DNA from 3 places in the Sphingopyxis sp. MWB1 genome. Region 3 is predicted to be linked to each of the others. Evidence: predicted binding sites of a transcription regulator. Region 3 holds the regulator's gene; each other region holds the start of a gene.
What was found. Region 3 encodes LexA, which represses DNA repair genes until DNA is damaged. Its sites were predicted from a motif close to GTTCCNCNCTTGTTCT; they were not measured.
Positions count from the first base shown of each region.

Region 1: a site for LexA is predicted at 1,958-1,973, ahead of JV18_RS15630 (ImuA family protein). Genes of this name have one in related genera too.
Region 2: a site for LexA is predicted at 1,324-1,339, ahead of recA (recombinase RecA). Genes of this name have one in related genera too.

Region 1 is NZ_JQFJ01000002.1:1,716,508-1,719,714, reverse strand. It holds gene JV18_RS0108645 (MFS transporter) at 1-206, shown strand, start outside; gene JV18_RS0108640 (sugar MFS transporter) at 264-1,553, shown strand; partial or broken gene JV18_RS15635 (IS5/IS1182 family transposase) at 1,634-1,816, shown strand; gene JV18_RS15630 (ImuA family protein) at 2,010-2,756, shown strand; gene JV18_RS0108630 (Y-family DNA polymerase) at 2,656-3,207, shown strand, end outside.
Region 2 is NZ_JQFJ01000001.1:165,569-168,775, reverse strand. It holds gene recA (recombinase RecA) at 172-1,248, opposite strand; gene JV18_RS0100675 (response regulator) at 1,360-1,716, opposite strand; gene JV18_RS0100670 (hybrid sensor histidine kinase/response regulator) at 1,713-3,207, opposite strand, start outside.
Region 3 is NZ_JQFJ01000002.1:77,924-81,130, reverse strand. It holds gene moaC (cyclic pyranopterin monophosphate synthase MoaC) at 1-126, shown strand, start outside; gene JV18_RS0101215 (molybdopterin molybdotransferase MoeA) at 123-1,313, shown strand; gene lexA (transcriptional repressor LexA) at 1,379-2,065, shown strand; gene JV18_RS0101205 (ComEC/Rec2 family competence protein) at 2,019-3,207, opposite strand, start outside.

The DNA of each region.
Region 1 (3,207 bases), 1.6 Mb from region 3:
TCACCAACACCGCGCCCTCGCTCCTCATGCCCTGGCTGGCGATTTCGGTCGTGCCGGGTTTCGGTTTCGGACCGCTGTTCCTGATCCTCGCCCTGCTCGCGCTTGGCGCGGCCCTCCTGCTCATGGCGGTGCCCCGGGACACCGGGCGCGAGGCCATTCGTGCAAATCCAGCCGAGCGTCGCCTGTCGGCGGAAGGCGGCGTCTGAAATGGCCGACCGCTACATTGGGGCCAATGCCCGGATATTTATATGAAGGAGAATGAGATGGCCCATGCACCGCAGGATATGGCGGCCGGACCCGGGGAAAGCGAAAGCGCTGCATCGCATGTTGATGCGCCGGAGCTGCGCTGGTTTGTAATGGGTCTGTTCTTCATCTTCGGGGGGATTACGTCCTTGAATGATGTGATCATCCCGAAGCTGAAGGAGCTGTTCACGCTGAGCTATACGCAGGCGATGCTGGTGCAATTCTGCTTCTTCACCGCCTATCTGGTCATCGGCATTCCGGGGGCAAAGCTGGTCAAGAAGATCGGTTATATGCGCGGCGCGGTGGCGGGGCTGCTGACGATGATGGTCGGCTGCCTGCTCTTCATCCCTGCCTCGCAGCAGGCGGTCTATGGCCTGTTTCTCTTTGCCCTGTTCGTGCTCGCGAGCGGGGTGGTGATCGTGCAGGTCGTCGCCAATCCGCTCATCTCGCTGCTCGGCAAGCCCGAAACCGCACACAGCCGGCTGACCTTTGCCCAGGCGTTCAACTCGCTGGGCACCACCATCTTTCCGATTGCTGGATCGGTGCTGATCCTCGGCAGCCTGGCGACGATGAGCGCGGATCAATTGTCGGGCGCCGAACTTGATGCCTATCGCACCGCCGAAAGCCAGGCGATCGTCCATGGCTATCTGGGCATTGCGGCGGCGCTGGCCGTTGTGGCGGGGGCGGTCTGGCTGTTCCGCGGCCGGCTCAAGAATGAACGGCATGAGCCGAGCGCGGCGCTGGCGGGGCTCGACCTGCTCAAGCGCCCGCGCTTCGGCTTTGGCGCACTGTGCATCTTTCTCTATGTCGGGGCCGAGGTGTCGATCGGCTCGCTGATCGTCAATTATCTGATGCAGGGCCATGTCATGGCGCTTCCCGAGCAAGCCGCGGGCAAGCTGATCGGCCTTTACTGGGGCGGCGCCATGGTCGGCCGCTTCATCGGATCGGGCCTGATGCGCGTCATCAGCCCGGGCAAGCTGCTCGCCGCGGTCGCGCTGGGCGCCATCGCGCTGATCCTTGTCTCGATCAACACGACCGGAATGATCTCCGGCTACAGCCTGCTCGCGATCGGCCTGATGAACGCGATCATGTTCCCGACCATCTTCAGCCTCGCTTCCGAAAAGCTCGGCAGCCGCGCCGCCGACGGATCGGGCATCATCAATGTCGCCATCTTCGGCGGCGCCGTCATCCCGCTCGCCACCGGGGCGCTTGCCGACATCACCGGAAGCCTCGGCCTCGCCATGCTGCTCCCCGCCGCATGCTACGCCGTCATCGCCGCATTCGGATATTATGCCAGACGGGCGGCGTAACCCGACTTGATTGCCAATAATTCGGTGTGTTGGGTGTGAAGCTCGCGTGAGGAGCTTAACGAATGAGTAATTTGTTCTGAATGGCGGACGAGCAAATGGCTCGGCTTCTGCCCTGTTTGTCCAAGAGCCAGGGCCGCACGCACGTCGATGGTCGGCGAGTTTTGAGCAAAACCATCTTCGTCAACCGCAATGGATTGAGGTGGTCCGATGCGGCGAGGGCATGTAGCCCAGCAAATGATGCAAAGAGAATTTTTTCATCTTGGGTGCACCACGTCCCTGAAAATACATCATTAATACCCTGCCAGGGTCTCCAGAACTCGAGAAAAGCTCTGGTTCGGACCGGAATTTTAGCTCCCCGCAGACGGAATTGCCCAACTTGACACCTCCCTGCCATATGTCTGAAAAGAACATATGAGGAACATTTGGGCAGTCGAGTCGGTGAATGCTTTATGCGCTATGCAAGGGAAGTCTGTCTCGATCGAGGCGCAAGACGGCGCGTGTCATTCGACAGCTCTGGGCCATTCGACGCTCGACATCGCAATTGGCGGCGGGTTGGCGCGGGGGCGATTGCACGAATTATTCGCAGCAGAACGGGCCGACAGCAGCAGTGCGGCTGGCTTCACGGCGATGCTGGCCTGTCTCGTCAACCAGGGGCGCGCTCCTTTGTTCTGGCTGCGCGAGGATATGGCGGAGCGACAGGCCCGTCTTTATCCGCCCGGATTGGCGGAGATAGGAATCGATCCGGAACGCATTGTGTTGGTCGCTTTGCCCGATCCGGTAACGCTGCTACGCACGGCGGTCGACGTGGCTCGCTGCGCTTCGGTGGGCGTCGCGGTGATCGAAGTGTGGCGCAGCCCGCGCGCGCTCGACCTGACTGCAAGTCGGCGTTTGGCGCTGGCGGCAAAAGCGTCCGGCGTCACCATCTTGCTTCTCCGTGTCGAAGCGGAGCCCGGGCCCAGCGCGGCCCAGACACGTTGGAGCGTTCACGCCGCGCCTTCCACAGCATTGGAGGCTGGAGCGCCCGGTCGGCCTTCTTTCATCATCAAATTGTTGCGTCAGCGTGGCCGTCCGGATGGTGGCACTTGGCATCTGGAATGGGATCGTGACCGAAGCAGCTTCCGCGATACGACGCTATCTGGCTCTATGGTTTCCGTTTCTCTCGGCCGATCGCTGGCGCGTGGCGCACCGCTCCGAACCGGATGACGCGCCGTTCGCCTTCGTCGAAAAGCAGCGCGGCGCGATGCACGTCGTGGCGCTCGATTCGTATGCGCTGCGTCTGGGCCTGACCCCTGGTCTGACGTTGGCGGATGCGCGCGCGCGCGTTCCCGAGCTTGCCGTGATTGAGCAGGATAACCATGCCGACCATCTCTGGCTCGAGCGCATTGCCGATGGCTGCGACCGCTGGAGCCCAATGGTCGCCCTCGATCCGCCTGATGGGGTTACCCTCGATGTCACGGGATGCGCGCATCTTTGGGGGGGAGAGGCTGCGCTGGCGGCGGAGGTCGAACGGCGGATAGGCGCCGCCGGCATGACCCTGCGCCATGCCTTCGCCAAAACGGCTGAAGCCGCGCAGGCGTTGGCTCGCTTTCAGACGGCGCCGGCTGTCAACGAGCATCAAGCCATCCGCCGCCTTTCCATCGCGGCGTTGCGACTG
Region 2 (3,207 bases), on a different contig from region 3:
GCCGCCCGTCAGACGCCTGCCGACATGCAGAAAGCGCACCAAGGTCAGCAAAAAGGCAAGAACGGCGGGCGGGCCGATCCTGTGGACATATCCGCAGTATCAAGGGGCAAGGAACCCGCCGCCGTTAGCCGGCCGGCCTCCCCAAGGGAAAACCGGCCGGAAAGCTGTGACTTAATCCTCGTCGCTGTCGTTATCCGGCCCGGCCATCATTTCTTCGGCCACCGCTTCGGTCCGGCCCCGAATGGCAGCTTCCAGCCGCTCGCGCAGTTCGGGATTTTCGAGCAGGAAGTTTTTCGCATTTTCGCGCCCCTGTCCGATACGAACCGAATCATAGCTGAACCAGGCGCCCGCTTTTTCAACCAGCCCGGCCTTGACCCCTAGGTCGAGGATCTCGCCGATCTTCGAAATACCCTGACCATACATGATGTCGAACTCGACCTGCTTGAACGGCGGTGCGACCTTGTTCTTCACCACCTTCACGCGCGTCGTATTGCCGACGATTTCGTCGCGATCCTTGATCTGACCCGTCCGGCGAATATCGAGGCGCACCGACGCATAGAATTTCAGCGCATTGCCACCCGTCGTGGTTTCGGGGTTGCCATACATCACGCCGATTTTCATGCGCAGCTGGTTGATGAAAATCACCATGCAGCGCGAACGGCTGATCGAGCCGGTCAGCTTGCGTAGGCTCTGCGACATCAGTCGCGCCTGAAGCCCGACATGGCTGTCGCCCATTTCGCCTTCAATTTCCGCGCGCGGCACCAGCGCGGCGACCGAATCGACCACCAGCACGTCGATGGCGTTGGAACGCACCAGCGTATCTACGATTTCCAGCGCCTGCTCCCCGGTATCGGGCTGCGACACGATCAACTCGTCGATATCCACGCCCAATTTGCGCGCATAAACGGGGTCGAGCGCATGTTCAGCGTCGACAAAGGCCGCCGTCCCGCCGGTCTTTTGCGCCTCGGCAATGCAGTGCAGCGCGAGCGTCGTTTTCCCGGAGCTTTCCGGCCCATAGATTTCGATCACGCGGCCCCGCGGCAGCCCGCCGACGCCCAGCGCAATATCGAGCCCCAGCGAGCCCGTCGATACGGCTTCGACCTGCATGGCTTCCTTGGAACCGAGCTTCATCGCCGACCCCTTGCCGAAAGCACGATCAATCTGCGCCAGCGCGGCGTCGAGCGCCTTCTGCCTGTCTGTTCCGTTCACTGATTTCCCCAAGTCGACGAGTGACAATTGTCCGGCCATGACCGTCCCTTCCTGCTCTAGAGCGATGGCAGTCCTATCGCAACGCTGAACCCCATGTACCGTATTTGTTCGCAAAGAACAAGGGGAGAACAATGTTGCGCCGCCACACCGTCAGGGAAGGAGAAAATCCTGCAATATCTGCCGGATATCGTCGACTCGAAAAGGTTTGGTCACCAGTTTGCGATGCGCATGTTCGGCCGGAATAACGTCGCCGCCGCCGCTGGTGAAGGCAAAGGGGATATCGCGGGCCGCCAGTGCGTCGGCCACCGCCCATCCCTTTTCCTCGCCCAGATTAATGTCGATCAGCGCGCCCGCCAGCCTTTCCTCGCCGCCGATAATCTCGATCGCCTGGGCGGGGCTGACGGCCTGCGCGGGTTCGGGCATGTCCAATGCCTCGAACATATCGACCAGCATCATCGAAATGAGTACATCATCTTCGACGATCAGGAAACGGGGGTCGCCGCTCATACCGACTTTCTCAACCTCGCCTCTTCGAGCGCCGCCGAAGCCGCCTCGGTCAATTGCACCACGGAGAAAGGTTTGGGCAGAAAGGCCACATCGTCGATGTTGATCGACTGGCGCAGCTGCTCTTCGGCATAGCCCGACATGAAAAGTACCGGCAGGTCTGCACGGCGGCCGCGCAGCGCTTTCACCATTGTCGGGCCGTCCATCGTCGGCATCACGACATCGCTGATGATCAAATCGACCTTCTCCATCTTTTCAAAACGCTCCAGCCCTTCCTCGCCCTGCGAGGCGGTGACGACGCTATAACCCGCGCGGGTCAGCGCGCGTTCCGCCACGGTGCGCACCATATCCTCATCCTCGACCAGCAAAATGGTTCCGCTTCCCCATTGGCTCTTGCGCGCCTTGGGCGGCGGGCTGGCCGCGGGCTCGTCCGCGGCGTGGTGAACGGGCAGATAGATGGTAAAACTCGTTCCTTCGCCCGCCTTGCTGTCGGCGAAAATATAGCCCGCCGACTGTTTGATGATGCCATAGACGGTCGACAGGCCAAGCCCCGTTCCCTTGCCGACATCCTTGGTAGTGAAAAAGGGTTCGAAAATCTTGGGCAGCACATCGGCAGCGATGCCGCAGCCGGTATCGCTCACCTTCAGCGCGCTATAATCGGCGGGCGGCATGAATTCATTGCCCAATTGCCGCACCTCCGACGCCGAAACCGGATAGGTTTCGATGGTCAGCGTCCCGTCGCCCGCCATCGCATCGCGAGCATTGACCGCCAGATTGATGATCACCTGTTCCAGCTGGCCGGGATCCGCGCGCACGGGGCCAAGGCCGCGTCCGTGGCGCACCTGCAACTCCACCCTTTCGCCGATCAGGCGCTTGAGCAGATGCGACACTTCGGAAATGACATCGGGCAGCTGCAATATCTGCGGACGCAAGGTCTGCTGCCGCGAAAAGGCGAGAAGCTGGCGCGTCAGGCTCGCGGCGCGATTGGCGTTGCTGCGAATCTGCTGAATATCGTCATAATCGCTGTCGCCGGGAGTATGACGCATCAGCATTAGGTCACAGCTTCCCAGAACAGCGGTCAGTATATTATTGAAATCATGGGCAACTCCGCCCGCAAGCTGTCCCACCGCCTGCATTTTCGATTGCTGCGCCACCTGACGCTTCAGCCGCGATTCCTCGCTCGAATCCTTCAGACTCAGCAGCACCGCCGCCTCGCCCAGCCCGCGCACGCCCACGACCCGCATCAAGACCGGATCATCGGCAAGTCCGGCAAGGCGGATCGACAAATCGCCGCCCACCTGTTGCCCGCTGCTGTGACGCCGGATCATGTCCGCCAGCGGCCCCTTGTCTTCGGGCACCACCAGATCGCCGGGATAGCGCGGCATCGGACCTTCGCTCACCCCCGCTGCGCGCGTGAAGGCGCGGTTCATATAAAGGAATCGGCCATCGCGATCGACCATCGCCAAGCCAAAGGGCAGCAGCGACAGCAAGGTT
Region 3 (3,207 bases):
GCCGCCTCGGCCGCGCTGCTCACCCTTTATGACATGGCAAAGGCGCTCGACCGCGCGATGGTGATCGGCGACATTCGCCTGCTCGAAAAGAGCGGCGGGCGCTCGGGCGACTGGCGCGCCGCATGAGCGGGCTGCTCGCGGTCGAACAAGCCCAGACGCGCCCCCCCCCCCCCCGCCCGCCGCTTCCGCCCGAAGAAATCGCGGTAACTGAAGCCACTGGCCGCTATATTTCAGACCATGTTATAGCAGCGCGCGACCAGCCCGCCGCTCCGCTCTCGGCAATGGACGGCTATGCCATCCGCTTTGCCGATATGCCGGGGCCATGGCGCATCGCGGGCGAAGTCGCCGCTGGCACCGCCCCCACCGCCGCGCTGGCACCCGACGAGGCGATCCGTATTTTCACCGGCGCGATGCTGCCCGCGGGCGCCGACACAGTGATCGTGCAGGAAGATGTCACCGCCAAGGGCAGCGACCTCCTCCTCAGCGGCGAAGGCCCCGGCGCGGCGGGCCGCCATGTCCGCGCGGCGGGCGGCGATTTCCGCACCGGCGACCGGCTGCTTGCACGCGGCACCCGCCTCACTCCCGGCGCCATCGCCGCCGCGATCATGGGCGGCGCCGCGCGCTTCGCCGTCGGCGCCCGCCCGCGCATCGCCATACTCGCGACCGGCGACGAGCTTGTCGCCCCCGGCACGCCCCTCGCCCCCGGCCAGATCCCCGACAGCAACGGCATTATGCTCGCCGCCATGCTCGCCCCGCTCCCCGTCATCCTCGGCGAAAGCCGCCGCGTGCCCGACAGCCGTGCCGCGCTCGCCACCGCGCTGGCAGAGCTTGCCTCCCGCCATGACATCATCGTCACCATTGGCGGCGCATCGGTCGGCGACCATGATCATGTCGCGGGCGCGCTCGCCGATGCGGGCGGCACCCTCGATTTCTGGAAAATCGCCATGCGCCCCGGAAAGCCGCTCATCGCAGGCCGCATCGGCGACGCCGTGCTGCTCGGCCTCCCCGGCAATCCCGCCTCGGCCTTTGTCACTGCGACCTTGTTCCTGCTGCCGCTCGCGCGCCACCTCGCCGGGGCCGCCGATCCGCTGCCCCGCATCCGCCAGGCCCCGCTCGCCGCGCCGCTCGGCCCCGGAAAAGCCCGCCGCGAATATCTGCGCGCGCGCCTCACCGATGATGGCCTTCTGCCCTTCACCAGCCAGGATAGCGGCCAGACGCGCCCGCTGGCCGAGGCTGATGCGCTGCTCATCCGGGAGATCGGCGCTCCCCCGGCGCCCGCAGGCAGCATGGCACCCTATATCGGCATCGCTTGACAAATCGCGCTTCGTTCCACTATCGTTCCCCTTATGTCCGGTAATGGCATCGTGGAGAACGACCAATGTTGACCGCCAAGCAGCATGAGCTGCTCCGCTTCATCCAGCAAAAGCTCGACGACAGCGGCATTTCGCCTTCGTTTGAGGAAATGAAGGAAGCGCTGGGGCTGAAATCCAAATCGGGGATTCACCGTTTGATCAGCGCTTTGGAAGAACGCGGCTTTCTCCGCCGCCTGCCCAATCGCGCCCGCGCGCTGGAGGTGCTGAAGCTCCCCGACGCAGCAAAAGCTCCTGCCCCGGCTGGCGGCAGCGACAATATCGTCCCGCTCCGCAAGCCCGCGCCCGCGCTGCGCCCCGTGGCGGCGAATGATATTATTGAAGTGCCGCTGCACGGAAAAATCGCCGCTGGCGTGCCGATTGAGGCGTTTGAAGATCATGAACAGCTTTCGGTTCCCGCCGCGCTGCTCGGCTCGGGCGACCATTATGCGCTCGAAGTATCGGGCGATTCGATGGTCGAGGCGGGGATTCTCGACGGCGATTATGCGCTGATTCAAAAGGCCGATACCGCGCGCGAGGGGGAAATTGTCGTCGCGCTCGTCGATGGCGAAAATGCCACGCTCAAATATTTCCGCCGCGAAGGCGCGATGATCCGGCTCGATCCCGCCAACAGCGCCTATGAGCCGCAGCGCTACCCCGCCGAACGCGTCATGGTGCAAGGTCGGCTTTCGGGACTGCTTCGTCGTTACCACTAAGTTGCTGGGGGTTGCGCCACGGATGATCGTCGCGCACCCGGTGCGCCGCGACGACCCGCGGCGTCGCGCCCAGATAAAATAAAAGGCCGCCCGTTTCCGCGAGGCTGTCGCGGTCGATGGTCAGCCAGCGCGCGCGGCACGATCGCGGCAGCCAGCGTTCGCTGATCACCACATCGGCCGCGGCGCAGGCCGCCGCCATATCCTCCGCCTCCATCCGGTCGCGGCCATGGGCGACAAGGATGATGCGCGCATTCTCCGCCGCCTCCCCCGCCCCGCTTCGCTGCGCCCAGCGGCAAAGATCACGGTTGCATTCGGCATGGGAAAGCTCGGCCAGCGCCGTCAGCGGTGTGTCGATCCCGGCGGTCTCGGCCATGGCGCTTCGCACATAATCGCCCGCCCGCGCACGCAGCATCGCATAGCTGCCATCGGGCTGCGCCGCGGCAATATGCCGCCCGTCGCCCGTGACGAGCAGATCGGGGCGCGGCTGTAGCAGCAGCGCGCCCATGCCCAGGACGAGCGGCCCCGCGCCCCACCAGCGCCAGCCGCTTCGCCATAACAACATCCACAGTCCGCCCCCGATCGTCAGCGCAAAGCCCCAGGGCGGAAAGCTCGGCAGCGTCGTCACCGCGCCCGGCGCCCCCGCGACGCCATGCGCCAGCATGATGAGCAGGTTGAGCGCAGTTTCCGCCACCCACCAGAAGGGCGCGCCCAGCCCCGCCGCATCGAACAGCAGCGCGAGCGCCTCGGCGGGCATGATGACAAAGGTGGTGAGCGGAATGGCGATGATATTGGCGAGCGCGCCATAAAGCCCTGCCTTGTGGAAATGAAAAAGCGCAATCGGGGTCAGCGCAATCTCGACGACCGCGCCGGTCGCGAACAGCCCGGCAATGCCGCGCCCCAGCCGCTTGATCCGCGCCTCGTCCCGCCGCTCCAGAAAGGCGCGCATGGGGGCGCTTTCGTGGAGCGCGATAATCGCCGTCACCGCCGCAAAGCTCAATTGGAAGCTCGGCCCCGCCAGTGCCTCGGGCCAGAAGAGCATGACGATCAGCGCCCCCGCCGCAACCAGCCGCAGGGTCAAGGCCTCGCGCCCGATCAGAAAGGCGATAAGCACCAGCGTCGCGGCGATAAAACTCCGCAAGGTC